Linked DNA regions of Krasilnikovia cinnamomea. The protein of the gene in region 1 binds, or shares a complex with, the protein of each later gene. Links are inferred from orthologs where the notes say so. Each region holds a gene or a part of one and is shown in the gene's direction. Other genes may lie near its edges. The genes, in order: EV385_RS23730, EV385_RS07070 and rny.

Evidence for each region.
Region 2: EV385_RS23730 (region 1) and EV385_RS07070 share a complex: the UniProt entries of both Bacillus subtilis proteins name them as parts of the possible RNA degradosome complex. The link is inferred for Krasilnikovia cinnamomea from one-to-one orthologs.
Region 3: EV385_RS23730 (region 1) and rny share a complex: the UniProt entries of both Bacillus subtilis proteins name them as parts of the possible RNA degradosome complex. The link is inferred for Krasilnikovia cinnamomea from one-to-one orthologs.

Annotation. Positions count from the first base shown.
Region 1 is NZ_SHKY01000001.1:5,167,561-5,177,602, forward strand. What follows is about bases 4,476-7,354. They hold EV385_RS23730 (6-phosphofructokinase), read left to right. Parts: upstream 4,476-5,340; coding sequence 5,341-6,369; downstream 6,370-7,354. Other genes in these bases: EV385_RS23725 (polyadenylate-specific 3'-exoribonuclease AS), read left to right, coding at 4,631-5,119; proC (pyrroline-5-carboxylate reductase), read left to right, coding at 6,427-7,233; EV385_RS23740 (DUF429 domain-containing protein), read right to left, coding at 7,230-7,354. Outside these bases: EV385_RS23700 (alpha,alpha-trehalose-phosphate synthase (UDP-forming)), read right to left, coding at 1-856; EV385_RS23705 (DUF308 domain-containing protein), read right to left, coding at 914-1,783; EV385_RS23710 (lysophospholipid acyltransferase family protein), read left to right, coding at 1,925-2,620; EV385_RS23715 (Crp/Fnr family transcriptional regulator), read right to left, coding at 2,625-3,269; EV385_RS23720 (phosphotransferase enzyme family protein), read left to right, coding at 3,558-4,457; more of EV385_RS23740, read right to left, coding at 7,355-7,907; EV385_RS23745 (glycosyl hydrolase family 18 protein), read left to right, coding at 8,138-9,601; EV385_RS23750 (class II 3-deoxy-7-phosphoheptulonate synthase), read left to right, coding at 9,704-10,042. UniProt on the Bacillus subtilis protein: Catalyzes the phosphorylation of D-fructose 6-phosphate to fructose 1,6-bisphosphate by ATP, the first committing step of glycolysis.
Region 2 is NZ_SHKY01000001.1:1,614,247-1,624,419, reverse strand. Bases 4,428-7,437 are described here. They hold EV385_RS07070 (polyribonucleotide nucleotidyltransferase), read left to right. Parts: upstream 4,428-4,761; coding sequence 4,762-7,113; downstream 7,114-7,437. Other genes in these bases: EV385_RS07065 (M16 family metallopeptidase), read left to right, coding at 7,121-7,437; rpsO (30S ribosomal protein S15), read left to right, coding at 4,428-4,549. Outside these bases: EV385_RS07095 (MATE family efflux transporter), read left to right, coding at 428-1,786; tRNA pseudouridine(55) synthase TruB, read left to right, coding at 1,849-2,736; EV385_RS07080 (bifunctional riboflavin kinase/FAD synthetase), read left to right, coding at 3,113-4,060; more of rpsO, read left to right, coding at 4,280-4,427; more of EV385_RS07065, read left to right, coding at 7,438-8,458; EV385_RS07060 (phosphatase PAP2 family protein), read left to right, coding at 8,470-9,435; dapB (4-hydroxy-tetrahydrodipicolinate reductase), read left to right, coding at 9,451-10,173. UniProt on the Bacillus subtilis protein: Involved in mRNA degradation. Catalyzes the phosphorolysis of single-stranded polyribonucleotides processively in the 3'- to 5'-direction. Necessary for competence development in Bacillus subtilis.
Region 3 is NZ_SHKY01000001.1:1,564,689-1,574,823, reverse strand. The notes cover bases 2,283-5,254. They hold rny (ribonuclease Y), read left to right. Parts: upstream 2,283-2,887; coding sequence 2,888-4,621; downstream 4,622-5,254. Other genes in these bases: EV385_RS06865 (amino acid ABC transporter permease), read right to left, coding at 4,625-5,254; EV385_RS06875 (hypothetical protein), read left to right, coding at 2,283-2,297. Also shown: EV385_RS06880 (hypothetical protein), read left to right, coding at 1-144; more of EV385_RS06875, read left to right, coding at 1,200-2,282; more of EV385_RS06865, read right to left, coding at 5,255-5,518; EV385_RS06860 (amino acid ABC transporter permease), read right to left, coding at 5,515-6,189; EV385_RS06855 (glutamate ABC transporter substrate-binding protein), read right to left, coding at 6,260-7,126; EV385_RS06850 (amino acid ABC transporter ATP-binding protein), read right to left, coding at 7,190-7,933; EV385_RS06845 (hypothetical protein), read left to right, coding at 8,112-8,591; tRNA (N6-isopentenyl adenosine(37)-C2)-methylthiotransferase MiaB, read left to right, coding at 8,657-10,135. UniProt on the Bacillus subtilis protein: Endoribonuclease that initiates mRNA decay. Initiates the decay of all SAM-dependent riboswitches, such as yitJ riboswitch. Involved in processing of the gapA operon mRNA, it cleaves between cggR and gapA.

The DNA of each region.
Region 1 (10,042 bases):
ATGCGGTCAGCCGGTGCTCGATGCCCTTGGTGTAGTCGAGCCGGTCCACACTGAGCAGTACCCGCCGGGGTTCGCCGAGGTCGCGGCGCAACTGGCGGGCCCGGGTGACCACCGACGGGCGGCGGGCCAGCGACTGCATCTCGGCGACGTCGATGGAGACGGGGAACGCCCCGGTGCGCACCTGCCGGCCGTCGGCCAGCGTGATCTGGTCGTCGGTGGACTGGGCGGCCAGCAGTTTCGCGGCGAGCTGGGCGACGTTGTGCGCCGCCTGGGGCCGCTGGAACCCGACGAGGTCGGCGCCGAGCATGCCGCGCAGCAGCTCGATCCGGCGGGGCAGTTGCATGAACAGCTCGGGCGGCGGGAACGGCACGTGCAGGAAGAAGCCGATGAGCAGGTCGGGGCGCAGCGCCCGCAGGTACCGCGGTACCAGGCTCAGGTGGTAGTCCTGCACCCACACCGCTGCGCCGGCTTCGGCGACCTCGGCCGTGGCCTGCGCGAACCGGACGTTGACCGCCTGGTACGTCTCCCACCAGTCGCGGTCGAACACCGGGGGCTCGACCGCGTCGTGGTACAGCGGCCACAGGGTCGAGTTGGCGAATCCCTCGTAGTAGCCGCGCAGTTCCGTCTCGCTCAGCGCCACCGGCCGGATGCGCAGGCTGCCGATGTCCGGCAGCGCGGGGGCGGGCCCGAGGCCTCCGGCCCAGCCGACCCAGGTGGCCGGGGTCTGCTCGAGGATGGTGTGCAGGGCGCTGGTGAGGCCGCCGGGGCTGCGCCGCCACTCGCACGCGCCGTCGGGCGCGGCGTTGTCATCGAGGGGCAGGCGGTTGGCGACGACGACGAGAGAGCTCTGACGCACCACGAAAGGTTACGTCACAACTACGTACAGATTCAGTAGTGAACGTCGATGAATTGTTCAGACGACCGCGCCGTCGTCGAAGTCGTCCTCATCGTCCTCACCGGAACGCAGCCGCCAGACCAGGGTCACCGCGCCCGCGATGACCGCGGTGAAGCCCGCGAGGGTGACCAGGTTGCGGTCGATCGGCAGCAGGCTGGGGCGCAGGAACAGCAGGAAGCCGATCACCACACCGAGCACCCCGGCGACGGTGTACTTCGAGACGTGCGGCAGCGGAGGCGGCGGCGGAGGGGTGTACCGCTCGTCGTCGTCGCCACTGTCCGGCACGTCGGTGCCGAACGTGTCGAGGCCGTCGAGCAGGGACGGCTCCGGCGGCGGCTTGGGGTCGGTGCGCCGGCGGTTGAGCGAGACCCCGGAGAAGTCCGTGGCGGAGGGCAGCGTGCCCGACGGTGGCCGGGGCCGGTCGGGCTGGGCCGTGGGGTCGGCGGGCGGCTCCGGCGGGCGCGTGGGGTCCAGGTCCTCCGCGGCGGGCCACGGGGCGGCGGTCGGGTCGACCGCGGTGTGGTAACCGGAAATGATCTTCGCCCACTCGGCGTCGACCTCGTGCTGGCTGCCACCCGCCCCGGCCTCGGAGCGCGGGGCCGGCGCCGTGGTCGCGGCGTCGCTGGCGAGCCGGTGCAGGTGACCGCGCGCCACGTCGAGATGCAGGCGGTCGACGTACAGCCGGTCGGTGGGGCGGGCGGGCAGGGTGGTGGTACGCAGGATGGGGTTGAGGTCGGCGGACGGCTGCAGGTACGCCGCGATGCCGCCGGCCGCCAGCACGTCGAGCAGATGCTCGCCGATGCGCGGATCGACGTCGCCCGCGACCGCGTAGTCGGCCGCGTCGAGCCCGTTGTCCCGCCGCCCGCGACGGGCGCCGCCCGCAGTCACCCAACACCTCCTCGCCCCAGCCGTGTCTTGAATGGTGACACGACAGGCACCGGTTGCGGGAGTGCGTTGTGGCGTGCCGCTCCCGCTTCGTACGCTTCCTGTGCCCCCGCGATCACCGCGTGCGCGCAGGAAAGGACATCAGTGTTCTACTGGCTGCTCAAGTTCGTGGTCTTGGGGCCTCTGCTCAAGCTCATTTTCCGCCCCGACGTCACCGGCCTGCACCACGTACCGGCTTCCGGGCCGGTGATTCTGGCCTGCAACCACCTGTCGTTCTCCGACTCGATCTTCACACCGCTCGTGCTGCGCCGAAAGGTGACCTTCGTCGCGAAGGCCGAGTACTTCACCGGTAAGGGGATCAAGGGCTGGCTCATGCGCCAGTTCTTCGTCGGCACGGGGACGATCCCGGTGGACCGTTCCGGCGGCAAGGCGGCCCAGGCGGCCCTGGACACCCAGTTGCGGGTGCTGCGGGGCGGCAACATCGCCGGCATCTACCCCGAGGGCACCCGCTCACCGGACGGGCGGCTGTACCGGGGCAAGACCGGCGTCGCCCGCCTGGCCCTGGAGAGCGGTGCCCCGGTGGTCCCGGTGGCCTTGATCAACACCGATGAGATCCAGCCGACCGGCACCCTGATCCCCAAGATCCGGCAGGTCCGGATCCGCTTCGGCGCCCCCCTCGACTTCTCCCGGTACGCGCAGGCGCGCGGCGACCGCTTCGTCGAGCGCGCCATCACCGACGAGATCATGTACGAGCTGATGACGCTCTCCGGCCGCGAGTACGTCGACGTCTACGCCGCCAGCCTCAAGAACGCCGCGGTGCCGGCCCCCACGGGCGGCTGACCGCTCAGGCGGTGGTCATCCCGGCCCGGCGGCGCAGCGCGGAGACGTCCGTGACCACGATGCGCCGCCCCTCGGTGCGCAGCCAGCCCCGGCTGGCGAACGACCCGATGGCCTGGTTGACGCTCTGCCGGGAGCCGCCCGCCATCTCGGCCAGCTGGCTCTGGTTCAGCTCGATGGTGATCATCGGAGCCTGGCTCTCCCCGGCGAGCCGGACCAGGGTCTTGGCCACCCGGCCGGGCAGGTCCAGGAAGACGTGGTCCGCGTTCTGCTCGGTGAGCCGGCGGATCAGGGCCCCGACGGAGCGCATGACCGCGTCCAGGATGCGCGGGTTGGAGTGCACCAGCTCCATGAACGCGGCCCGGGACAGCGCGAGCGCCTGGCAGTCCTCGATCGCCTCGGCGGAGGCGGATCGGGTGGACGCGTCGAGCAGCGAGACCTCGCCGAGCACGTCCGGCGGGCGGGCCACGGTGAGCACGGCGCGCTCGCCGGTGGGCGCGGTGCGGAACACCGCCACGGACCCCCGCTTCAAAATGATCAGCGATTCGCCGGGGTCACCCTCGACGAAGAGGATCTGCCCCTTACGGTACGTGCGCGGCACGGCTGCTGCGAGGACGCGTTGCCGGACGTCGGGCTCCAGGCCGGCAAACATGTCCACGCCCGTGAGCGCGTCGCCGGTGTCCTGCGGGCGATGCTCCACGCTCAATCCCTCCCCGGTCGGGACCACGGTCGCGCCGGGCGGAGCGCCGGGCCCCACGACGCGAACGATCACTCTTAGCATGAAGAGCGCCGCAGGCGCCATTTGATACGTCTCCGTCACAACAGGCGCACACCCGATCATGTCTCGTCGCTCGCTGTCTGTACACCCCCCGAGCGCATTGCGTGACCGTCGCCCCGGCTGTCCGTCGGCCGTCCCGGCTGCGGCGGGACAATCGCCGCCGTGCCGGACCACGATCTGCTCCGCGCCGCGCTGCGCGAGAACTGGCATCTCGTGCCAACCGCGATCACCAACCGTCGCGGCGGGATCCTCTCGCGGTCCTGGGACGTGACGGTCGGCCATGCGCGCTACGTCGCCCGCCTCGTACGGCCGGCCGAACGCCCGGCGCTCGAGGCCGGGCTGGCCGCCGCCGGGCGCCTGCGCGCCTGCGGCATCGCGGCGGGCGAATCGGTACGTACCCTCGGCGGCGCCCTCACCGTCGCCATCTCGGTCGGCGCGCTCGCGGTGCTGCGCCGCGTGCCGGGCCGCGCCCTGGCCGGGGCGGACCCGGTCGACCAGCAGTGGTGGGGCGACCGGCTGGGCGCCGTGCACCGCGCCCTGCAGGGGTACGTCCACCCGGGCCTGGGCCGGTGGAACCTGCTCGACGCCGACGCCGCCCACCTGTCCGGCGAGCCGTGGCTGCGGCTGGCGGTCACCGAGGCGGTGACCGCCGCGACCCGCCTGACCGTGACCGACCGGCTCACGTACGGGGTGCTGCACCGCGACCCCGCGCCGGAGGAGTTCGTGGTCGATCCGGACACCGGCCGGGCCGGGGTGCTGGACGGCGGCGCGTCGGGCACCGGCCCGCTCGTCTACGACGTGGCCGCCGCGGTCGCGTACGCGGGTGGCACCGACGCGGCGGCCGAACTGGTCGACGGCTACCTGGCGGCCGCCCCGGTGCACTCCGACGAGCTGGACGCGACCCTGCCGGTGCTGCTGCGCTTCCGCTGGGCGGCGCAGGCCGACTGGTCGGCGCGCCGCCTGGCGGAGTGCGCGCAGGCGCCCGCGGCGGCGGAGTGCCGCGCCGGGGCGGGGGAGGCGCTGGACCGGGCCCGCGCCGCCCTGCGCACCCTGAGCGGCTAGGCCGCGACCGACGGCGCCCCCTGGCGGGTGGGCGCGGACCGACGGCGCCCCCTGGCGGGTGGGCGCGGATCGGCGGCGCCCCCTGGCGGGTGGGCGCGGATCGGCGGCGCACCCGGGGCGCTTGACGGCCCTGCGTGCCGCGGGGTGGCGCGCGTGGGCGAGGATGGACCGCGATGGTCTACCGCTATTTCTACGACTGTGAGTTCATCGAGGACGGCCGCGTGGTCGACCTCGTGTCGATCGGCGTCGTCGACGAGTTCGGCCGCGAGTTCTACGCGGTGTCCACGGAGTTCGACGACTCCCGGGCGGTGCCCTGGGTGCGCCGCAACGTCCTCGACAAGCTGCCCTCGCCCGCCGACCCCGCGTGGCGCTCCCGCGAGCGCATCCGCGACGACCTGCACGCGTTCCTGACCGAGCCGATCCAGGGCCGGGACGAGCAGCTGGAGCTGTGGGCCTGGTTCGCGGCGTACGACCACGTGGCGCTGGCCCAGTTGTGGGGGGCGATGCCCGCCCTGCCGCGGGAGATTCCCCGCTTCACCAAGGACCTGCGCCAGCGCTGGGACGAGGTGGGCCGCCCGACGCTGCCGGGCGCCACCGGCCGGCACGACGCGCTCGTCGACGCGCGGCACAACCTGGCCCGCTGGCGGGCCATGGGCGGCTGATCAGCCGGGTACGCCCCGGGTGGGCGGTTTCGCGCCATCTCCATCGCGCGGCGTAGCCGAACTGTCAGACTGTAGCGGGGCGCTTTGGCCGGGTGAGCCCCCGGCGACTACAGTGCGTTTCTGCGGCCCGCCCCGGGCCGGCAACGCTGCCGACGGCTCCCTGGGGCTCGCTTGGGCTATCTACATCTCGCGACCGACCCAATTTGGGAGGACGAGTCATCATGCGCATCGGCGTGCTCACCGGCGGCGGCGACTGCCCCGGTCTCAACGCGGTAATCCGGGCAGTGGTCCGAAAGGGCGTCGCCGTTTACGGCCACGAGTTCGTGGGCTTCCGGGACGGCTGGAGGGGCCCGCTGGAGGGCGTCACGAAGCCGCTCGGCATCGCCGAGGTACGCGGCATCCTGCCGCGCGGCGGCACCATCCTGGGCTCGTCCCGGACCAACCCGTTCAAGATCGAGAACGGTGTGGAGCGGATCAAGGCCAACCTGGCCGAGCAGGGCGTCGACGCGCTCGTCGCGATCGGCGGCGAGGACACCCTCGGCGTGGCCACCAAGCTCACCGACCTCGGCGTCAACGTGGTCGGCGTACCCAAGACGATCGACAACGACCTCAACGCCACGGACTACACGTTCGGCTTCGACACCGCGGTGAACATCGCGATGGAGGCCATCGACCGGCTGCACACCACCGCCGAGTCGCACCACCGCACGCTGGTCGTCGAGGTCATGGGCCGCCACGCGGGCTGGATCGCCCTGCACGCGGGCCTGGCCGGTGGCGCCAACGTCATCCTGCTGCCGGAGCGCGAGTTCGACGTGGAGCAGGTCGCCACGTACGTGACCAAGCGTTTCCAGGTCGAGTACGCCCCCATCGTGGTGGTGGCCGAGGGCGCGCAGCCCCTCGAGGGCCAGATGATCCTGCACAACCAGGAGCTGGACGCGTTCGGGCACGTCCGCCTCGGCGGCATCGGCCAGTGGCTGGCCCAGCAGCTGGAGGAGAAGACCGGCAAGGAGGCCCGCACCGTCGTGCTCGGCCACATCCAGCGCGGTGGCACCCCGACCGCGTTCGACCGGGTGCTGGCGACCCGCTTCGGCCTGCAGGCCATCGACGCGGTGCACGAGGGCGACTTCGGCAAGATGATGGCGCTGCGTGGCACGGACATCGTGCGGGTGCCGCTGGCCGAGGGCACCGGCGAGCTCAAGACCGTACCGATCGAGCGGTACGACGAGGCCGAAGTCTTCTTCGGTAGCTGAGCAGTCGTTCGAGGAGGGCGGGCCGCGGGCCCGCCCTCCGAGCGTTACGGAGGACGCATGCACACCATCGCCGTGATCGGCGCGGGCAAGATCGGCGAGCTGGTGCTGTCCGGCCTGCTGCGCTCCGGCTGGCCGGTCGAGAAGCTCCTGGTCACCGCGCGCCGCCCGGAGCGCGCCAAGGAGTTGACCGAACGGTACGGGATCCGGGTGGTGGACAACCTCGCCGCCGTCAGCGAGGCCGACGTGCTGGCCGTCGCGGTCAAGCCGCAGGACGCGGGCGCGCTGCTGGACGAGATCGGCACGAAGATCCCCACGGACAAGCTGATCGTGTCGCTGTGCGCGGGGCTGCCCACGTCGTTCTTCACGCTGCGGCTGCCCGAGGGCACCCCGGTGGTGCGGGTCATGACGAACACCCCGGCGCTGGTCGACGAGGCGATGACCGCGATCTCGGCCGGGCCGCACGCGACCGGTGCGCATCTGGCCATCGTGGAGGAGATGTTCACCCCGCTGGGCGCGACCATCCGGGTGCCGGAGTCGCAGCAGGACGCGGTGACCGCGCTGTCGGGCTCCGGGCCCGCGTACTTCTATCTGCTGGTCGAGGCGATGATCGACGCGGGCATCCTGCTCGGACTGCCGCGCCAGGTGGCGCACGAGCTGATCGTGCAGACCGCGATCGGGTCGGCCGTCATGCTGCGCGACTCCGGCGAGCACCCGGTGAAGCTGCGCGAGCAGGTCACCTCGCCCGCGGGCACGACCATCTCGGCGATCCGCGAGCTGGAGAACCATGGGGTACGCGCCGCCCTGCTGTCCGCCCTGGAAGCGGCCCGCGACCGGGCCCGGGAGATAGCGTCCCAGAGCGGCTAGTACCAGATGGCGATCTTGGCGCCGTCGGTCTCCTCGGGTGGGTCGGGGTGGCTGTGGGCGGCGCCGGTGGCCATGCGGTGGGCGGTCCAGGCCACGGCGGCCGCGTCGAGGATGTCGTCGGGCGGGGCCTGCCCGGCCGGGCCGAGGTTGTCCGGCAGCACGATGCCCTGCTTGGCCAGCAGCTCGCGGCGCTGGGCCTGACCGGTCCAGGTCTTCTTGGCGTACTGCAGCGGGGCGTCGGCCATGGTCCGGAAGGACACCTCGGGGTGCGCCTCGAACAGCAGCCCGGGGTGGCGCTCCCAGATGGCGTTGGCCTCCAGCAGCTTGGGGCGCAGCGCCCACGACTGGCGGCTGATGCCGGTGCCGGTGAGCTGCTTGCAGACCCGGTTGGCGGCGGCGAAGTCGGGCTCCTGCCACACCGGGCGCGGCGGCACCCGGAAGACGCTGCTGCGCCGGGGCCCGAGCTGGTCGGCGGCCACGGCGTCGGCGGCCCGCCAGCGGTCCGGCAGCATGCCCAGCGGTACGTCGACGCCGATCACCGCGGCGCCGGAGCTGCCCGCCACGATCTCGTACAGCGTCGAGGCCAGCATGGCGCGGCCGAACGCGCCGTCGCGCAGTTCGACGCCGACCCAGCCGAGGGCGTACGCGTCGACGCCGATCACGTGGATGGTCATCGGTAGCGGTCCACATCGGCCGCTGTGGCGATGGCTCCGGTGACGACGTCGAAGTTGGTCATGAGCGCAGACTACGCGCCGTGGTGGATCGCTGGCACGCCGTCGCGCCGACTCCCGGAAAGTTATGGAGCCGGTTAATCCCCGGGTCACATCTTGACGCATGTTCATCGATGTGACTACGGTCTCTTCACATCCTTTTGGAAAGTTTCCTAATTGTTTCTGGAGACGCCGTGAAGAGATCCGCCCGCCGCGCCCTGTGCGCCGCCGTCATCACCACGGCCGCCGTCGTCCTGGTCCCCGTCGTCCAGGCGTCCGCCGCCACCGCCTGCGCCCCGGCGTGGGCCGCCACCCAGGTCTACGTCAAGGACAACAGCGCCTCCCAGAACGGCCATAACTACACCGCGAAGTGGTGGACTCAGAACGAGAGCCCGGCCACCCACAGCGGCCAGTGGGACGTCTGGATCGACAACGGCGCCTGCGGCGGCGGCACCCCGCCGACCACGCCGCCCACGACCTCGCCCACCACGACCCCGCCGACCACCACCCCCACCACGTCGCCGACGACGAACCCGCCCAGCGGCAAGAACCTGGTCGGCTACTTCGCCGAGTGGGGGATCTACGGCCGCAACTACCACGTCAAGAACATCGTGACCAGCGGCTCCGCCTCGAAGCTGACCCACATCCTGTACGCCTTCGGCAACACCACCGGCGGCCAGTGCGCCATCGGTGACTCGTACGCCGACTACGACAAGGCGTACACGGCGGCGGACAGCGTCGACGGGGTCGCCGACACCTGGGACGCGGGCGCGCTGCGCGGCAACTTCGGCCAGCTCCGCAAGCTGAAGAAGCTGTACCCGAACATCAAGGTGATCTGGTCCTTCGGCGGCTGGACCTGGTCCGGCGGCTTCACCCAGGCCGCGGCGAACCCGACCGGCTTCGCCAACTCCTGCTACAACCTGGTCAAGGACTCCCGCTGGGCCGACGTCTTCGACGGCATCGACATCGACTGGGAGTACCCCAACGCCTGCGGCCTGTCCTGTGACGCCAGCGGCCCGGCCGCCTACGACAAGGTGATCAGCGCGCTGCGTACCAAGTTCGGCAACAACTTCCTGATCACCTCGGCGATCTCGGCCGACGGCAGCAACGGCGGCAAGCTCGACGTGGCCGACTACAAGTCCGGCATCGACAAGCTGAACCTGGTCTTCCCGATGACCTACGACTACTTCGGCGCGTTCGCCCCGCAGGGCCCGACCGCCCCGCACTCGCCGCTCACGTCGTACCCGGGCATCCCGCAGCAGGGGTTCTGGTCCGACGCGGCGATCCAGAAGCTGAAGAGCAAGGGCGTGCCGGCCAACAAGATGCTGCTTGGCATCGGCTTCTACGGCCGCGGCTGGACCGGCGTCACCCAGTCCGCCCCGGGCGGTACGGCGACCGGTGCGGCCCCCGGCACCTACGAGGCGGGCATCGAGGACTACAAGGTGCTCAAGGGCTCCTGCCCGGCCACCGGCACGGTCGGCGGCACCGCGTACGCCAAGTGCGGCAGCAACTGGTGGAGCTACGACACCCCGGCGACGGTCGGCGGCAAGATGGACTACGTCAAGCAGCAGGGCCTCGGCGGGGCGTTCTTCTGGGAGTTCTCCGGCGACACCAGCAACGGTGAGCTGATCTCGGCGATCCGCAACGGGCTCGGCTGAGCCGATCCTTCAAGAAGCCGATCCGTCAAGAAACAGTCCTAGAAAGTGGGGCGCCGGGAACCTCCCGGCGCCCCGTTTTCCTGCCCGCCGTACGCTGCTGACATGCGCCGCGAGTGGCACCAGCTCAGTCATCCGGGGGTGGGCAACCCGGCCCTCCAGACGTCCCGCCCGTCCACCGACTCCGCCGAGGACGAGGCCCTCGGCCTCGACCGGTGGCGCGAGCTGCCCCGGGTCCAGATGCCGCCGTGGCCGGACTCCGGCGAGGTCGCCGAGGTCTGCCAGGTCCTCGACAACGTGCCCTCGATCGTCGCGCCGTACGAGGTCGACCAGCTGCGCGCCAAGCTCGCCGACGTGTGCGAGGGCCGGGCGTTCCTGCTGCAGGGCGGCGACTGCGCCGAGACGTTCGCCGACAACACCGAGAGCCACCTGCTGGCCAACGCC
Region 2 (10,173 bases), 3.6 Mb from region 1 along the record:
GCGGCCGACTTCATGAGGTGCGAGTGCTTTCCAGGCGCGGATGTCCCGAGATGCAGGACGGTACGAGCGAAGAGTGGGATTGAACGATAGTTTGAGTTAACGGTGATTTGGTTTTGTGTCGTCCGGGACCACCGCGCGCCACAGAGCCTCGAGCCTCCCGGGTCCACCGACCCGGGCCGCGCCACTCGCCAGACGTCCGGTGACCCCGGACCGGCCGCGTGACGCCCCGCTCGATTTGCCCGTGGGCGCCGGTGCGCCCGACCTTGTGGAAGGACCACAACCATGGCTGCCAAGCCGAAGACCGAAGCTGCCGAAGAAGCCCGTGAAGCCGCCCGCCGTGCGCTGCAGACGTCGATGGACACGCGACAGTAGGTAAGCACCGCTAGGGTTTGCTCTCCTTACGGTTCGGCGGGCATCATGGGTACCCATGAGCCCGCCCGTCAAGCCCTCCCCGCCCGCTGACCCGGCCGAGTTCGCCGCGCGAGGGGCGGAGCGGGCCGGGCTGGCGCGGATCGCCGCGCTGGCCCTTCCGGCGCTGGTCGTCCTCGCCGCCGAACCGCTGTACGTCCTGGTCGACACGGCCGTCGTCGGCCACCTGGGCCGCGTCCCGCTGGCCGCGGTGGCCGTGGGCGGCACGATCCTGTCCGTCGGGGTCTGGCTCGGCACGCTGGTGGCGTACGGCACCACCGGGCGGGCGGCCCGCCGGTTCGGTGCCGGCGACCGGCCCGCCGCGGTCGCCGAGGGCGTCCAGGCGTCCTGGCTGGCGCTGCTGACCGGCGTGCTGCTGGCGCTGCTCGCGCAGGTGATCGCCGCACCGCTGACCCGCGCGCTGGCCGCCGACCCCGCGACCGCCGCCGCCGCCGCGAGCTGGCTGCGCATCGCCGCCCTGGGCGCGCCGGGACTGTTGCTGGCCGCCGCCGGCAACGGCTGGATGCGCGGCGTCCAGGACACCCGCCGTCCGCTTGTCATCGTGCTGGGCGCGAACCTGCTCTCGGCCGTGCTGTGCCCGGTGCTGGCGTATCCGGCCGGGCTGGGGCTGACCGGCTCGGCCATCGCCAACGTGATCGCGCAGAGCCTGTCCGGCGGCCTGTTCCTGTGGGCGGTGATCCGCGAACGTACGGCGCTGCGGCCCCGACCCCGGATCATCGGCGAGCAACTGGTGGCAGGCCGGGACCTGCTGATCCGCGGCGCCGCGTTCCAGGCGTGCTGGCTGTCGGCGACCGCGGTGGCCGCCCGGTTCGGGGTGGCGGCCGTGGGTGCCCACCAGATCGCGCTGCAACTGTGGTTCTTCGCCGCGCTGGCGCTCGACGCGGTGGCCATCGCCGCCCAGTCGCTGGTCGGCGCCGCCCTCGGCGGGGGAGACGGGGCGGCCGCCCGGGACGTGGCGCGCCGGGTCACCCTCGTCGGCGCTGTCGCCGGTACGGCCTTCGCCGTCGTCGCGGCGGCCGGAGCCGGGGTGGTGCCCGGTCTCTTCACGGACGATCCGGCCGTCCACGCGCAGGCGGCGATCGTCTGGCCCTGGTTCGTCGGCCTGCTGCCCTGCGCGGGCATCGTCTTCGCCCTCGACGGCGTCCTCATCGGCGCGGGCGACGTGGCGTTCATGCGCACGATGACCCTGATCGCCGCCGCGTTCGGGTTCCTGCCGGCGATCTGGCTGGCGTACGCCCTCGAACTGGGGCTGAGTGGGGTGTGGGCCGGGCTCGCGCTGTTCATGCTGGTGCGCCTCGTGCTGATCCTGCACCGCTGGCGCGGCGCCCGCTGGGCGGTCCTCGGCGCCACCCGGTGACCCCACCGGGCGGGCCGGAGGGTCGGCGGGGGCGGCCGACGGAGGTCTGGCAGGGTGGGCGGGTGCACACGGACGGGCTGATCGTGGTCGACAAGCCGGGCGGGATGACCTCGCATGACGTGGTCGCGCGGATTCGCCGCCTCGCGCGGACCCGTCGGGTCGGCCACGGGGGCACCCTCGACCCGATGGCGACCGGGGTGCTGGTGATCGGCGTGAACCGCGCGACCCGGCTGCTCACGTACGTGATCGGGTCCGAGAAGCGGTATTCGGCGACGATCCGGCTGGGCGAGCGCACGCTGACCGACGACGCGGAGGGCGAGATCACCGCCCGGGCGGCGGCGGGCGCGGTGCAGGACGCGGCGATCCGGGCCGGGCTGGCCGCACAGACCGGCGAGATCGACCAGGTGCCCAGCGCGGTGAGCGCCATCAAGATCAATGGGGAACGGGCCTACAAGCGGGTCCGCGACGGCGAACAGGTCGAGCTGCCCGCCCGCCGGGTGACGGTGCACCAGCTCGACGTGCTGGACATCCGCCGGCCGCAGGGCACCGAAGTGATCGACGTGGACGTGGACGTGAGCTGCTCCTCGGGCACGTACATCCGGGCCATCGCCCGGGACCTCGGCGCGGCGCTGGGGGTCGGGGGGCACCTGACCGCCCTGCGGCGTACCGCGGTGGGCGGGCTCACGCTGGCCGAGGCCGCGACGCTGGAGCAGCTGGAGCAGCGCGCGCCGGACGTGGTGGGGTTGCCGATGGCCGAGGCGGCTCGGCGGGCGTTCCCGCAGCGCACGGCGTCGGAGGACGAGGCGCGCGTGCTCAGCCACGGCGGGCCGCTGACGGCGGTCGGCATCACCGGCCCGTACGCGGTCTTCGATCCGGCCGGTGCCGTGCTGGCGATCGTGAGCGAGCGCGGCGGCCGCGCGAAGCCCGAGATCGTGCTGGCCCCGGCCTGAGCCTCGCCGACGCGGGCCGAGCCCGGGTCCGGGCCTTGCCCGGTGCCGGGTGCCGCCGGTCCGGGTGCCGCCGGTCCGGGTGCCGCCGGTCCGGGTGCCGCCGGTCCGGGTGCCGCCGGTCCGGGTGCCGCCGGTCCGGGTGCCGCCGGTCCGGGTGCCGCCGGTCCGGGTGCCGCCGGTCCGGGCGCCGCCGGTCCGGATGCCGCCGGTCCGGATGCCGCCGGTCCGGCGATCCGGACGTGGCCGGCGAAACAGCCCGGCGAGGGCGGCGACCGATACGCTTACGGCCGTGCGGTCGGCGGACGCGGCCGGGCAGGTACACGACGCGGCCGGAAGGCCAGAACGCGGCCGGAAGGCCATGGGGGAGGCGGTCGGCATGCAGCGCTGGCGCGGCTACGAAGGGGTGCCCGGCGGGTGGGGGCGCTCGGTCGTGACGATCGGCGTCTTCGACGGCGTGCACCGCGGGCACCAGACGATCATCGGCCACGCCGTGAAGCGCGCCCACGACCTCGGCCTGCAGTCCGTGGTGATGACGTTCGACCCCCACCCGGCCGAGGTGGTGCGTCCCGGCTCGCACCCGGCGGTGCTCACCGAGCCGGTACGCAAGGCCGAGCTGATCGAGCAGCTCGGCGTCGACGCGCTCTGCGTGGTGCCCTTCACCCCCGCGTTCTCCCAGCTCAGCCCCGAGGCGTTCGGGCACGACGTGCTGGTCGACGCGCTGCACGCGGCGGTGGTCGTGGTGGGGGACAACTTCCGGTTCGGGCACCGGGCGGCGGGCGACGTGCACCTGCTGGAGACCCTGGGCCGCTCGTTCGGCTTCACCGTGGAGGAGGCGCCGCTCGTCGCGGCGGACGGGGTGGTCTTCTCCTCCACGTACATCCGTAGTTGTGTCGATGCCGGGGACGTGCGGGCCGCGGCCGCCGCGCTGGGCCGCCCGCACCGCCTGGCCGGGGTGGTGGTCCGCGGCGACCGGCGGGGCCGGGAGATCGGCTTCCCCACGGCGAACCTGATGTGTCACCGCTACGCGTCCGTCCCCGCCGACGGGGTGTACGCCGCCTGGCTGAACCGTGGCGGCGACGGCGGCGAGCCGCCCGCCCGGCTGCCCGCCGCGGTGTCGATCGGCACCAACCCCACCTTCTCGGGCCGCGAGCGCCGGGTCGAGGCCTACGCCCTCGACTTCTCGGGTGACCTGTACGGCGAGCGGGTGAGCCTCGACTTCGTCGCCCGGCTGCGCGAACAGCGCACCTACGACAGCATCGAACCCCTGGTCCGGCAGATCCAGGAGGACGTGGAGCAGACCCGGTCGGCGCTCCACGTCGGCTGAGCGCTCGGTGCAGTCGTTCACGGCTGAGTTGACTGGCCGTATCCTCCCGGCCCTCGCTGCGCTCGGTGCAGTCGTTCACGGCTGAGCCGACCCCGTCGGAGGCAGGCTGATAAGCTTGGCTCCGACGTCGGCTCTTCCGACGACCGGTCTCGCCTGCCTGCCCGACGCCGCGGGCCGCGAGAAATCCGAAACCACCGGCAACACAGAAGCACGGAGAACATGGCGCTCGACGCAGAAACCAAGACCCGGATCATGTCGGAGTACGCAACCCTCGAGGGCGACACCGGCTCGCCCGAGGTCCAGGTCGCGATGCTGACCAAGCGGATCGCCGACCTGACCGAGCACCTGAAGGTGCACAAGCACGACCACCACAGCCGTCGCGGCCTGCTTCTGCTGGTCGGCCGCCGCCGTCGGCTCCTCAACTACGTTCAGAAGAAGGACATCCAGCGCTACCGGACGCTGATCGAGCGGCTCGGCCTGCGCCGATGATGTGACGGGGGAGTGCTCAACCGGGCGCTCCCCCGTGGTTTTTCCACCCACGGACCCGCGCGGCCGCAGGCCGTCAGCGCACCGGTCCTCGGTAGTGGTTCCCAGGCTCCCCGCCTTCGCGGGCGCTCAACCTGGGCACTTCGATCGAAGACCGGCAGCCTGAACCGCGCTGCAGAGACCGCCGGGTCCTCGACGAAGGAGTACCGCACCACATGACAGAGCAGAACGCTCTCGGCACCGAATCTCGCACCGCCGTCATCGACAACGGGTCGTTCGGCACCCGCGAGGTCACCTTCTCCACCGGACGGCTGGCCCGCCAGGCCGCCGGCTCGGTGATCGCCCGCCTCGGCGACACGGTCGTGCTGTCCGCGACCACGGCCAGCAAGCAGCCGAAGGAGCACTTCGACTTCTTCCCGCTCACGGTCGACGTCGAGGAGCGGATGTACGCCGCTGGCCGCATCCCCGGCTCGTTCTTCCGCCGTGAGGGCCGCCCCAGCGAGGACGCCGTCCTCACCTGCCGCCTGATCGACCGGCCGCTGCGCCCGTCGTTCACCAAAGGCCTGCGCAACGAGGTCCAGGTCGTCGAGACCATCCTCGCGCTCGACCCGGCGCACCCCTACGACGTGGTGGCGATGAACGCCGCCTCGATGTCCACCAAGCTTTCCGGCCTGCCGTTCAGCGGCCCGATCGGCTCGACCCGGGTCGCGCACATCGACGGCCAGTGGGTGGCGTTCCCGACCCTGGAGGAGCTGGAGCGCGCCACGTTCGACATGGTGGTCGCGGGCCGGACCCTGCCGGACGGCGACGTCGCGATCATGATGGTCGAGGCCGAGGCCACCCCGCACGCGGTCAAGCTGATCGCGGACGGCGCCACCGCCCCGACCGAGGAGATCGTCGCCGGTGGCCTGGAGGCCGCCAAGCCGGCGATCCGTGAGCTGTGCCGCGCCCAGGCGGAGCTGGCCGAGGTGGCCGCGAAGCCCGTCGCCGAGTTCCCCGTGTTCCTGGACTACCAGGAGGACGTGTTCGCCGCCGTGGCCGACGCGGTGCGGGGCGAGACCGCGGACGCGCTGAAGATCTCCAGCAAGGCGGAGCGCGAGGAGGCCCTGGATCGCATCAAGGCCAAGGCGCAGGAGCAGCTCGCGGCCCAGTTCGAGGGCCGGGAGAAGGAGATCAGCGCCGCGTTCCGGTCGCTGACCAAGTCCGAGGTACGCAACCGCGTACTGCGGGAGCAGGTCCGCATCGACGGACGTGGCCCGCGCGACATCCGGCCGCTGTCCGCCGAGGTCGGCGTGCTGCCCCGGGTGCACGGCTCGGCGCTGTTCGAGCGCGGCGAGACCCAGATCCTGGGCGTCACCACGCTGAACATGCTGCGCATGGAGCAGGCGCTGGACACCCTCGCGCCGGAGAAGTCCAAGCGCTACATGCACAACTACAACTTCCCGCCGTACTCGACCGGTGAGACCGGCCGGGTCGGCTCGCCGAAGCGGCGCGAGATCGGCCACGGCGCACTGGCCGAGCGGGCGCTGGTGCCGGTGCTGCCGTCGCGTGAGGAGTTCCCGTACGCGATCCGGCAGGTCTCCGAGGCCCTGAGCTCGAACGGCTCGACCTCGATGGGCTCGGTCTGCGCCTCCACCCTGGCGCTGCTGGCGGCCGGCGTGCCGCTGAAGGCGCCGGTCGCGGGCATCGCGATGGGCCTGATCTCCGACGAGGTCGACGGCAAGACGCAGTACGTCGCGCTGACCGACATCCTGGGCGCCGAGGACGCGTTCGGTGACATGGACTTCAAGGTCGCCGGTACCTCGGAGTTCGTCACGGCGCTGCAGCTGGACACCAAGCTGGACGGCATTCCGTCCGATGTGCTGGCCAGCGCGCTGCAGCAGGCCCACGAGGCCCGCGCCACCATCCTCGGCGTGATGGACGCGGCGATCCACGGCCCGGCCACGATGAGCGAGCACGCGCCGCGGGTCACCACGGTCAAGATCCCGGTCGACAAGATCGGTATGGTGATCGGCCCCAAGGGCCAGACCATCAACGCCATCCAGGACGAGACCGGCGCCGACATCTCCATCGAGGACGACGGCACGATCTACGTCGGCGCGACCAACGGCCCGGCCGCCGAGGCCGCGGTCGAGCGGATCAACGCCATCGCCAACCCGACCCTGCCGAAGGTGGGCGACAAGTTCCTCGGCACGGTGGTGAAGACGGCCGCGTTCGGCGCGTTCATCTCGCTGCTGCCCGGCCGCGACGGCCTGCTGCACATCTCCAAGGTGGGCGACGGCAAGCGGGTCGACAAGGTCGAGGACTTCCTCAACGTCGGCGACAAGGTCGAGGTCTCGATCGCGGACATCGACAACCGCGGCAAGATCTACCTCGACAAGGTCCGCCCCGAGGGCGCGGAGGCCCCGGCCGCGGCCGAGGCGTCCGGCGGCGAGGGCGGCGAGCGCCCGCGCGGCGACCGCCCGCGTGGCGAGAACCGCGGTGAGGGCGGCGGCGAGCCGCGCCGCCGGCGGCGCTCCGGCGGCGAGCGTTCGGGCGGCGACCGCTCCGGCGGCGACCGCAGCTGATCACGGCATGACAGCGAGTTCCCGCGGGCCGGCCGAGAGGCCGGCCCGCGTCGTGACCAGGACCATCCAGGACGGGGTACGCCGTACCGTCCTGCCCAGCGGTCTGCGCGTCCTCACCGAGCACATCCCCACCGCGCACAGCGTCTCGCTCGGGGTGTGGGTCGGCATCGGCTCCCGCGACGAGGCCCCGGCGATGTCGGGCGCCTCCCACTTCCTCGAACACCTGCTGTTCAAGGGCACCCACAAGCGGACCGCGCTGGACATCTCGGCCCAGATCGAGGCCGTGGGCGGGGAGACGAACGCCTTCACCACGAAGGAGTACACCTGCTACTACGCGCGGGTGCTCGACGCCGACCTGCCGCTGGCGGTGGATGTGCTCTGCGACGCGGTCGCCGACTCGGTGCTGCACCCGGCCGACGTGGAGACCGAGCGGGCCGTGATCCTCGAAGAGATCGCCATGCACGACGACGAGCCCGGCGACGAGGTGCACGACGTCTTCACCGAGGCGATCTTCGGTAACCACCCGCTGGGCCGCCCCATCTCGGGCACCACGGACACCATCTCGCCGATGACCCGGGCGACGATCAACGGCTTCTACCGGCGCCGGTACACCCCGCCGCGGATCGTGATCGCCGCCGCCGGCAACCTCGACCACGCGGCCGTGGTGCGTCTCGTCCGCAAGGCCCTGGCCGGCACCGCGCTGGACACCCCGGCCGCCGCGCCCGCGCTGTGCCGCCCGGCCGACCACCGGGTACGCACCCAGCGGGCGCACACGGTGGTCCGCAACCGCGACACCGAGCAGGCCCACATGGTGCTGGGCTGCCCCGGGATCGGGCGGCGCGACGAGCGCCGGTTCGCCCTGGGCATCCTCAACAACGTGCTCGGCGGCGGCATGTCCAGCCGGCTGTTCCAGGAGATCCGGGAGAAGCGCGGCCTCGCGTACTCGGTCTACTCGTACGGCAGCCAGTACGCCGACGCCGGGGTGTTCGGGGTCTACGCGGGCTGCGCCCCCGGCAAGGCCGAGGAGGTGCTGGACCTGATCCGCGCCGAGCTGGCGACGGTCGCCGCGAACGGGATCACCGCCGAGGAGGTCGCCCGCGGCAAGGGCATGGTCAAGGGCTCGTACGTGCTGGGCCTGGAGGACACCGGGTCCCGGATGAGCCGGATCGCGAAGTCCGAGTTGCTCTACGGCGACCTGCTGACGGTGTCCGAGCTGCTGGCCCGCGTCGACGCCGTGACCCTCGACGAAATCAACGAACTGGCCGTTGAGCTGCTCAGCCGGCCCATGTCGCTGGCCGTGGTGGGGCCGTTCGACGAGTCGGCGTTCCCTGACACGGCCCGCTAGCCTGGTCGGCGATGACCTCCACCCTGGCACCCGAGCACCCGCCCGCCCCGCCGCCCGCCCGACCGGACCGGCACCGGCGGCGGGTCGTCGGCATGCTGATCTGGTCGGCCGCGTTCGCGGTCGGCACCTGGTTCATTGGGGTGCCCACCAGCGACCCGCTGATCGCGTTCGGGTGGCTGTGGCTGGCGACGATCGCCTGGCGCAGCGAGCTGCCCTGGCGCCAGCACCTGCTCTTCCTGCGCGACTGGCTGCCCATCGCGCTGCTGCTGGTCGGCTACAACATCTCTCGCGGGTACGCCGACAAGCTGTTCGCGCCGCACGTCACCGAGCTGATCCACGCCGACCAGGCGATGTTCGGCGGCACGGTGCCGACCCTGTGGCTGCAGCACCACCTCTACCAGCCGGGCGCGGTGCAGTGGTGGGAGGTGCTGGTCTCGCTGGTGTACGTCTCGCACTTCCTGACCGTGCCGACCGTGGCGGTGGTGCTGTGGGTGCGCTCGCGCCCGCAGTGGGCCCGGTACATGCGCCGCTGGTTCACCCTCAGCCTGGCCGGGCTGATCACGTACTTCCTGTATCCCGCCGCGCCGCCGTGGTGGGCCGCGAAGTTCGGCTTCATCGCCGAGCCGGTGGCCCGGATCTCCACGAACGGGTGGAACGCGGTCGGGCTGCACAGCGCGGGCAACACCCTCAACGCGCTGCAGGTCGAGGCGTCCAACCCGGTCGCGGCGATGCCGTCGCTGCACACCGCGTACGCGCTGATGGCGGTGGCGTTCTTCCTGCCGGTGGTGCGCCGCCGGTGGTGGCCGCTGCTGCTGGCGTACCCGCTGGCCATGACGTTCACGCTGGTGTATTCGGGGGAGCACTACGTGATCGACGTGCTGGTGGGCTGGGCGTACGTGGGGGCGACGTTCCTCGGCGTCGGTCTCGCGGAGCGCTGGTGGCGCGCCCGCAGGCGGGTCCCGTCAGCCGACGCCTGAATTCAGGTAGGTAAGTTGTCGGTCGTGACTGACGCGCGTGAACCGATCCGGGTCGGCGTCCTCGGCGCCCGCGGCCGCATGGGGCTCGAGGTCTGCAAGGCCGTCGACGCGGCCGACGACATGGAGCTCGTGGCCATGATCGGCGGGGGCGACTGGCTGTTCAACGCCGCCGACGCGGGCGCTCAGGTGCTGGTCGACTTCACCAAGCCTGACGTCGTCATGGACAACGTGCACTGGGCGGTCGACCAGGGCATCAACATGGTCGTGGGCACCACGGGCTTCACCGAGAAGCGGCTGGAGCGGGTCCGCGGCTGGCTGTCGCACAAGCCCGGCGTCGGGGTGATCGTCGCGCCGAACTTCGGCATCGGCGCGATCCTCATGATGCAGTTCGCGGCGCGCGCGGCCCGCTACTTCGAGTCCGCCGAGATCATCGAGCTGCACCACCCGCGCAAGCTGGACGCGCCCAGCGGCACCGCCGGGCACACCGCGCGGCTCATCGCGGCGGCCCGCGCCGAGGCCGGGCGGGGCCCGGTGCCGGACGCGACCTCCGAGGAACTGCCCGGCGCGCGGGGCGCGGACATCGACGGGGTGCGCGTGCACGCCGTGCGGTCCGCGGGCCTGATCGCCCACCAGGAGGTTCTCTTCGGTACGCAGGGAGAGACGCTCACCATCCGGCACGACTCCCTGGACCGCTCCTCGTTCATGCCCGGGGTGCTGCTGGCCGTCCGCGCGGTGGTG
Region 3 (10,135 bases), 3.6 Mb from region 1 along the record:
GGTGGTTCGGCGTCTGCGAGTGGTGGATTGCCGGTTACCGGCGTCAACGTCGTCAGCATCGCCGGTGTGGGAGCCGCGATCGCGGCAGGCGGTGTCGGCCTGGTGCTGGTGAGCCGTCGCCGCCGCGAGTCGGCGGAGGCGTGAGGACGCACGCTGCGGCCTAGCGCCAGGTGATCCCTGCGCCACCAGGAGACTCCCGCCCGGGCGTGCGTCGGCGCGCCCAGGCGGGAGTCTCGCTTTTCCCGCCCGCAGTGCTCGGCGAAAGGGCATGACTTGCCTCACAGCATGAGCGGCAGCGGCGCATGAGCTACCTCACCGCGCGGGACGCCGCGCGGCGGACCGAAGCCGGTGATCGGGGCAACTCCCTCGCCTTACGGGCAGCGAGCACCGGGTGGAATGCCGACACGGTATGACGCAGGACCGGCACGCTCGGTCGGTGGCAAGCGGGCAAATCGGCCGCCAACGCCCGGGATATACCGATGCTCCGCCGGAAATCTCAGGCTGGCGCGGGGAATCGGCGCCGGGGCCACAGCGGCTGCGATGCCATCGGCCCAAGGGGCCAAAGTGGATCTTCGCGGGGCGTCGCTGATCGTGGCTGACTGGTAATCTGCTCCGCCGTGACAGACGACTCCCACGGTGCTCAGGGCGGGTCCGGTCCCCTCCCGGAGGGCGCCGAACCCACCGTGCACTTCGCCGCCGTGCGCGAGTCTCCGAGTGGCTCGGCGTCTGTCGCGGAGTCCGCTGCCGATCCGATGCCCCAACCGCCGTCGCCCGAGAGCGGTGCGGCCTCGGCACCTCACCCCACAGCCTCTCCGGACGCTTCCCCCGGGCCGTCGGCAACACCCGAACCGAGCCCGGAGGCCGTCCGGACCGCGCCAACCGTCCAGCCTGCAGCGCCCGTGCAGCAGGCAACGCCGGTCCAGCCGCCACTGGTTGCCCAGCCGGCAACGCCGGTCCAGCCGCCTGTGGTTGCCCAGCCGGCAACGCCGGTCCAGCCGCCTGTGGTTGCCCAGCCGGCAACGCCGGTCCAGCCGCCTGTGGTTGCCCAGCCCGCAGCGCCGGTCCAGCCGCCTGTGGTTGCCCAGCCGGCAACGCCGGTCCAGCCGCCACTGGTTGCCCAGCCCGCAACGCCGGTCCAGCCTGCAGCGCCCGTCCAGTCCTCAGCGCCCGTCCAGCTCTCAGCGGCAGGGCAACCTCCGGTGGCCGGGCAGCCCCCGACCGGCGCACCGCCCTCGGGCGCGGCCGCTCCTCCCGTCGGCTCACCGACGTACCCAGCGGCCACCTATCACCACCCGACGCCGGGCCCGGCTGACACTCCCGCCCCGCAGTTCCAGGGCCCGCCGCCCAGCCCGCCAGCCCAGACTCCACCCCCCAGCGAACAGGCCTCGCCATACCCGTCCTACGGCCCGTTCCATTCGGCGCCGGACGCGCCGAGCCACCCGCCCACCTTCCAGGGCCAGGGCGCAACGCCGGACCACGCGTCCGCGCCAGCCCACCCGGCGGCCACGTCCCCGGAGGACCCGGCAACCCCGTACGCCGCCTGGACGCCGACGTCCGACGCCGGACCGTCCAGTTGGGACGACGACCGCTTCGGCTTCGACACCTCGGTCTCGCGCGGCCCACGGATCGAACCGTCCCCGCCGCCGGACCGCCGCCGCGTGGTGCTGGGCCTGGTCGTCGGCCTGGTCGTGGGCCTGCTGCTGTTCGGCACGGGCGGCTGGTTCGCGGGCCGGGCGACCGCCCCCGCGGCGGCTCCCTCCCCGGCGCCCAGTGCCTCCCCGTCCGCGGAGCCGACGCTGGGGGCGTACGAGCAGAGCCAGATCGCGATCAATCAGCCGAAGTTGACCGGTGCCCTCGCCCCGGTGGCGCAGGCCTGGCTGCCGCACCTGTCGGGCTGCTCGCGCAGCGGTGAACGCAACGGCCCGAACCTGACCCGCGGCGAGAAGGCCCGGGTGCGCTGTGAACTGGACGCCATGACGATCGTGTTCGTGGAGTTCGACTCGGCGGCCGACCGGGACAAGGGCCAGGTCCGCGCGCTCGGGCAGAACGTCGACGCGCGTCAGCTCGCCCCGGGCGTCGCCGACGCGACGAAACGCCCCACCCCGTCCGGCCGCCTCAACGGCAATTACGTGGAGTACGCGTACAAGGTGACTGAGGGTGGTGGCGAGCGGGTCGTCAGTGGCATCTGGTGGGACGACGCACAGGCGCCGGTGGCCGCGTATCTGCTGGCGTACTGGAAAGAAGGCGTCGGCGAGAAGTGGGAGCCGATGCGCGATCTCTGGTCCCGCTACGCCTGAATTGACCCCTGGCCGGTTGAGCAGGGCATGCGCATGTCTGCGCCATACGTCCCGTCCGCTGCCGAATCATGAGTCCTTGACCGAAGCGGCTCTCGCGACCTAGCCTCGCGTTACACAAGGTTTGCTCGACCATCGCAAGCTAAGCGCACAACATAGATCGCATTACAGTACGGCATCACTTCGGTGCTCTGTGGCGCCGGTTACCGGATCCGCCCGCGCATCGGGCGGGCGGCGCCACCCGGCCGCAAGTGGACGCGACGCGGCGTGCACGGCGGCCAGGTCCGAGGGGTTCGTGGACAAGGGCGACACGGACCCGGGGGCACAGGCGACATGGGGCGGCACGGGGTTGGCACAGCGGCACGGGCGGCGAGCCCGGTGCGTCCCGGCGTACCTGAACCCGCCCCGCCGGTCGGCCGTTGCCGTCTGCGGCCGATCCGCGCCGTGGTCGAGCATTCCGAGTCCCGCGGCCGGTGCCGCGGCCCGGACCCCGCCGCGGCGGGTGCCGGACCCGCCGTGACAGGGTGGCGGGAGCGGACGTGCGAGGCGAAGGGAGCAGCGGCGAGATGACCGCCCCGTACTGGGTGCTCGTGATGGCGATCGCGGTCCTCGCCGCACTGGTGGTCTTCGGTCTCGTGATCGGCGCCCGGGTGGTGCGCCAGTTGCAGCACGGCCGGGTCGACGAGCAGTTCCTGGAAGCCAAGGACCAGCACGAGCAATCCCTCGCCGCGCTGCGCACCGCCGCCGACGAGGCCTCCACCGCGGTCGACGACGCCAAGGCCAAGGCCGCGTCGGTGCGCGCCGAGGCGGCCGCCGCGAAGGCGGAGGCCAACGCGGCCCGCGCCGAGGCACGCCGCGTGCTGGAGGCCGCGCACGCGGAAGCCGACACCATCCTCGATCACGCCCACCGGCAGGCCGAGTCCGACGCCGAGCAGGTCCGGGTGGCGGCCCGCCGCAGCGGCGAGCGTGAGGTGGCGCTGCTCAACGCCACGGCCAAGGAACAGGCCGCCGAGGTGGAGCGTCGCGCGGCCCGGATCGACGAGCGGGAGCGGCTGCACGCCGACGAGGTGGAGCGGCTCACCGAACGTGAGCGCCGCCTCGCGGCGATGGACACCGACCTGACCGGCCGGGAGGCGGCCCTGACGCGCCGTGAGGCCGCGCTGGCCACGGCCGAGGAGGAGCACCGCCGCGAACTGGAGCGGATCGCCGGGCTGACCGCCGAGGCCGCCCGCGCCGAGCTGGTCGACAGCATCGAGGGTCAGGCGAAGCGGGAGGCCGCGCTCCTGATCCGCGACATCGAGAACGACGCCCGCAGTACCGCCGAGACGCGGGCCCGGCACATCGTCGTGGACGCCATCCAGCGGGTCGCCAGCGAGCAGACCGCGGAGAGCGTGGTCAGCGTCCTGCACCTGCCCAGCGACGAGATGAAGGGCCGGATCATCGGCCGCGAGGGCCGCAACATCCGGGCCTTCGAGTCGACCACCGGGGTCAACCTGATCATCGACGACACCCCCGAGGCGGTGCTGCTGTCCTGCTTCGACCCGGTACGCCGGGAGGTCGGCCGCCTGACCCTGGAGAAGCTGGTGCTGGACGGGCGCATCCACCCGCACCGCATCGAGGAGGTCTTCGAGTCGGCCAAGAGCGAGGTGGAGCGCCTCTGCGACCGGGCCGCCGAGGAGGCTCTGGTCGACGTCGGCATCACGGACATCCACCCCGAGCTGGCGACGCTGCTGGGCCGGCTGCGCTACCGCACCAGCTACGGCCAGAACGTCCTCAAGCACCTGGTCGAGACCGCGCACATCGCCGGCATCATGGCCGCCGAGCTGCGCCTGGACGTGCCGACGATCAAGCGGTGCGCGTTCCTGCACGACATCGGCAAGGCGCTCACCCACGAGGTGGAGGGCAGCCACGCGCTGATCGGCGCGGACCTGGCCCGCAAGTACGGCGAGAGCGAGGACGTGGTGCACGCCATCGAGGCGCACCACAACGAGGTTGCCCCGCAGACCATGGAGGCCGTGCTCACCCAGGCGTCCGACGCGTGCTCCGGCGGCCGGCCGGGCGCCCGGCGGGAGAGCCTCGAGGCGTACGTGAAGCGGCTGGAGCGGATCGAGGAGATCGCCGCGGGCAAGCTCGGGGTGGACAAGGTCTTCGCGATGCAGGCCGGCCGGGAGATCCGGGTGATGGTGCGCCCGGAGGAGATCGACGACATCGGCGCGGCAGTGCTGGCCCGCGACGTGGCCAAGCAGATCGAGGAGGAGCTGACCTACCCGGGCCAGATCCGCGTCACGGTCGTCCGCGAGTCCCGCGTCACGGAGCTGGCCCGGTAGGTTTCAGCCCTGCGCTTCGCCGACCCCGCTGGCGGCCCTTCCGCTGGCGGCCACCGCTTCACCGATGACCCGCGGCGTGCGGCCCGCCCGGCGGGTGCGCCGCTCGAGCCAGCCCGCCAACCAGGTCAGGACCGTGTTCACCAGGATGAAGATGATCGCGACGACGATGGCGGCCTGCACCACGTTGCCGTAGTTGGCGGACAGGTTGTTGACGCCCAGCTGCAACAGCTCCGGGTACGCGATGATGTAGCCCAGCGCGGTGTCCTTCACCAGCACGACGAGCTGGCTGACGATCACCGGGAGCATCGCGCGCGCCGCCTGGGGCAGCAGGATCGCCTGCATGACGTGGCTCTTGCGCAGGCCGATCGCGTAGCCGGCCTCGCTCTGCCCCAGCGGCACCGCCCGGATCCCGGCCCGGAACGCCTCCGCCAGCACGGAGCCGTTGTAGAGGGTGAGGCCCGCGACCACCGCCCAGAAGACCGGCATCGGCGTCTGCGTCAGGAACGGCACGCCGTAGAAGATGAAGAACATCAACAGCAGCAACGGTACGGCGCGGAAGAACTCGACGACCGCACCGGCGGGGATGCTGACCCAGCGGTGGTCGGAGAGCCGGCCGATCGAGAAGACGAGCCCGAACACGAGCGAGAGCACCATGGCGACCGCGGCGGCCTTCAGGGTGCCTTCCAGCCCCGGGATGATGTAGTCGGTCCACGTGCTGGCGTACGTGAACGGCTTCCACAGTGGGGCCGCCCACTGGCCCTTGGCGTCGAAGCGCGCGTAGACCCAGTACAGCAGCGCCAGCAGCGCCACCCCGAAGACGACCGTGAGGATCCGGTTGCGGGCCCGGGCCCGGGGGCCGGGGTGGTCGTAGAGAACAGTGTCGGTGTTCGTGCTCACCGCTTCACCGCCAGCCGGTTCGCCAGCCAGCCGAAGGCGTAGCCGGAGGGAATGAGGACCGCCGCGAAGGTGCCCGCGAAGACCAGGAAGATCGGGATGACCACGTCGCCGTTGGCGTTGATGAGCTCCTTCATCGCGTTGGACGACTCGGCGAGCCCGATGGTCCCGACGATGGTGGAGTTCTTGGCGAGCGCGATGAAGATGCTGCCCAGCGGCGCGACCACGGTGCGCCCGGCCTGCGGCAGGACGATCATCGTCAGGGTCTGCCGGAAGGACATCCCGATCGCCCGGGCGGCCTCGGCCTGTCCCGCCGGCACGGTGTTGATGCCGGAGCGGATGGCCTCGCAGACGAACGCGGCGGTGTAGACCGCCAGACCGATCACGCCGAGCCAGTAGTTGTTGCGCTCGAGGTTGTCGGAGATCGTGAGGCCGAGCGTGGCGTACAGGCCGAAGTAGCAGAAGAAGATGATCAACGTCAGCGGCGTGTTGCGGAAGGTGTTCACCCACGCCGCGCCGAAGCCGCGCAGCACCGGCACGGGGGAGACCCGCATCGCGGCCAGCAGCACTCCCAGGACGAGCGCGCCGACGGTGCCCCCGATCGTGAGTTTCAGGATCCAGAGGAACCCGGTCACGTACACGTCGAAATTGGCGGGATCGGAGAAGACGTTCATCGTCCTCGCTTCCTCGAAAACGCGGTCGCGGGCGGGACCGGCATGCCGGTCCCGCCCGCGATCAGGCGGTTCAGCTGCAGTTGGTCAGCTTCGTGACGTCCAGCTCGGGCGCGGCCTTGCCGCTCTTGCCGAGCGTCGAATCCCAGGCCGCCTTGTACGACCCGTCGGTCGCCGACGCCTTGAGAATCTCATTGATCTTGTTGCAGCCCGCGGTGTCGGTCTTCTTCAGCCCGATGCCGTAGGGCTCGGTGCTGAACGGCTTGCCGACGACCTTGAACTTGCCCGCGTACTGCTCCTGGGCGGCGTACCCGGCGAGGATGATGTCGTCGGTGGTCACCGCGTCGACCGACTTCGAGGCCAGCAGGTTCACGCACTTGGAGTACGAGTCGAGCAGCTGCAGCTGCGCCTTCGGGTAGTCCGTCTGCATGCGCTTGGCCGGGGTGGAGCCGGTCACCGAGCAGACCTTCTTGCCGTCCAGCGACTCCGGGCCGGTGATGGTCGAGTCGGCCGCCACCAGCAGGTCCTGGCCCGCGACGTAGTACGGGCCACCGAAGTTGACGACCTTCTTGCGCTCGTCGTTGATCGTGTACGTCGCCACCACCAGGTCCACCTGGCCCTGCTGGATGAACGGCTCGCGGTTGCTCGACACCGTGGTCTTCCACTCGATGCCGGACTCCGGCACGCCGAGACCCTTCGCCAGGATCTTGGCGATCTCGATGTCGAACCCGGTGTACGTGGTGCCGGACTGCAGGCCCAGGCCGGGCTGGTCGGCCTTGACGCCGATGACCAGCTTCTTGTCCTTGGACGCCTTGTCCACGACGCCGCTGGACGAGCTGGAACCGGTGCCGTCGCCGTCGCCGTCGCCGCCGCCGCACGCCGCCATCGCCAACGCCATCGCGACGGCCCCCGCCGCCGCTGCCAATCGGGTGATGCGCATCGTTACGCTCCTCGAATCAGGTGGTGCACCAACAGAGCCGCGGAGCGACTCCTGAGTAGACGCTCAATGCGTCAGGATCTTGGACAGGAAGTCCTTCGCCCGGTCGCTGCGCGGGTGGGCGAAGAACTCGGCGGGCTCGGCCTCCTCGACGATCTGGCCGTCGGCCATGAAGACGACCCGGTTGGCCGCGTGCCGGGCGAAGCCCATCTCGTGGGTGACCACCACCATGGTCATGCCCTCGCGGGCCAGCGAGGTCATGACCTCGAGCACCTCACCGACCATCTCCGGGTCCAGCGCGCTGGTGGGCTCGTCGAAGAGCAGGGCCTTGGGCTGCATGGCCAGCGCCCGGGCGATCGCCACCCGCTGCTGCTGGCCGCCGGACAGCTGGGCGGGGTACTTCTCGGCCTGACTGGCGATGCCCACCCGTTCGAGCAGGGCGAGCGCGCGGTCGCGTACCGCTGCGGAGTTTTCTTTGCGGACCTTGACCGGTCCGAGCATCACGTTCTGCAGGATGGTCTTGTGGGCGAAGAGGTTGAACGACTGGAACACCATGCCGACCTCGCTGCGCAGCCGCGCGAGGGCGCGGCCCTCCGCGGGCAGTGGGCGGCCGTCGAAGGTGATCGTCCCCGAGTTGATCGGCTCCAAGCGGTTGATCGCACGGCACAGCGTGGACTTGCCCGAACCGGACGGTCCGATCACGACCACGACCTCGCCGCGGTGCACAGAAAGATCCACATCCTGCAGCACGTGCAACGGGCCGAACCACTTGTTGACCTTCTCGAGCACGATGAGCGGCTCGTCAGTCACGCTCGGACCACCATCCCGTCGTTGGTTCTGTCAACAGGTCCACTGTATGGGCGCAGCGATCTCGGATCCGGCCGAGAATAGTCACGGAGCGGTAACTCCAGCGTCGTCGTACACCGGAAAGGGGGGCCCGGCACATGACCGAGGGCCGTTTGCGGGAAGCAGGCGCAGGATGAGTGGTATGGCCGAGCCGGCGGACGGGCTGTGGAGCTGGTGCGCGTCCGGGCGTGTCGCGGCCGCCTCGGTCCGCGCGGCGCTCACCGGCGTGTTGCGGCGGCCGGTCACGACGCTCGAGGCGCCCGCGGACGGGGCGGTGCTCTGCGACGTCTGGTACGTCGGCGGCGACTTCCCGACCTTGATCGACTGCTTCTGCGCCCCGGGCGACGTCGAGGAGGCCACGGCGGCCAGCGCGGTCGCGGTCCGGCTCGGCGCCGACATCCTGCTGCCCGACGACACCCTCAACCCCACCCGGTACGTCCGCGCCGAACCGAACGGCTCGCTGACCCCGGTGCACCTGGACGAGGTGGAGACGGACGACGGCACGGAGCGCCGCCACGCCCGCCTCTGCACCGGCACGGACCCGGCCTGCGTCACCGCCCCGGGCTGCGACACCTCCCACTTCGCCCCGCGCCCCACCCCCGGGCACCCCGCCGCGGCGTAGCCGTCGCCCCCGGCCGCCCGCCCCCGGCCGGGACCGCGCGGCAGGGACTACCCTGGTTGACTGCCATGACTATCGCACCCCAGACCCCGCAGGCCCGCACGTACGACGTCCGCACGTACGGCTGCCAGATGAACGTGCACGACTCCGAGCGGATCGCCGGCCTGCTGGAGGACGCGGGCTACGTGCGCGCCGCCGACTCCGACGCCGCCGACGTGGTGGTCTTCAACACCTGCGCGGTCCGCGAGAACGCGGACAACCGCCTGTACGGCAACCTGGGTCACCTGCGCCCCAGCAAGCTCGCCAAACCGGACATGCAGATCGCGGTCGGCGGCTGCCTCGCCCAGAAGGACCGCGGCGACATCGTCAAGCGCGCCCCCTGGGTCGACGTGGTGTTCGGCACGCACAACATCGGGTCGCTGCCCGCCCTGCTGGAACGCGCCCGGCACAACGCCGCCGCCGAGGTGGAGATCCTGGAATCGCTGGAGGTGTTCCCCTCCACGCTGCCCACCCGGCGCGAGTCCAGCTACGCCGGCTGGGTCTCCATCTCCGTGGGCTGCAACAACACCTGCACCTTCTGCATCGTCCCGGCGCTGCGCGGCAAGGAGAAGGACCGCCGCCCCGGCGACGTGCTCGCCGAGGTGCGGGCCCTGGTCGCCGAGGGGGTGCTCGAAGTCACCCTGCTCGGCCAGAACGTCAACTCGTACGGCGTGGAGTTCGGCGACCGGCTGGCGTTCGGCAAGCTGCTGCGCGCCTGCGGCGAGGTCGAGGGCCTGGAGCGGGTCCGGTTCACCAGCCCGCACCCGAAGGACTTCACCGACGACGTGATCGCCGCGATGGCCGAGACCCCGAACGTCTGCCACTCGCTGCACATGCCGCTGCAGTCCGGCTCCGACCAGGTGCTCAAGGCGATGCGCCGCAGCTACCGCGCCGAGAAGTACCTGGGGATCATCGAGAAGGTGCGCGCCGCGATGCCGGACGCCGCGATCACCACGGACATCATCGTCGGCTTCCCCGGCGAGACCGAGGCGGACTTCGCGCAAACCCTGGAGGTGGTCCGCGCGGCCCGCTTCGCCAGCGCGTTCACGTTCCAGTACAGCAAGCGGCCCGGCACCCCCGCCGCGATCATGGATGAGCAGCTGCCCAAGCAGGTGGTGCAGGAGCGCTACGAGCGGCTCATCGCCACCCTGGAGGACATCACCTGGGCGGAGAACAAGCGGCAGGTCGGGCGCACGGTCGAGGTACTGGTCGCGGTCGGTGAGGGGCGCAAGGACGAGCGTACGGGCCGGCTGTCCGGCCGGGCCCGCGACGGGCGGCTGGTGCACTTCGCCACGGGCGGGCTGACCGGCATCCGGCCGGGTGACGTCGTGCACACCGAGATCACGTACGCGGCGCCGCACCACCTCAACGCGGACGGCGCCCCGGTGGCGCACCGCCGCACCCGGGCCGGCGACGCGTTCGAGACGGGGCGGACCCCGCGTACGCCCGGGGTGGTTCTCGGCCTGCCGACCGTCGGCGTGCCCGCGCCGCTGCCGTCCGGCGACGCC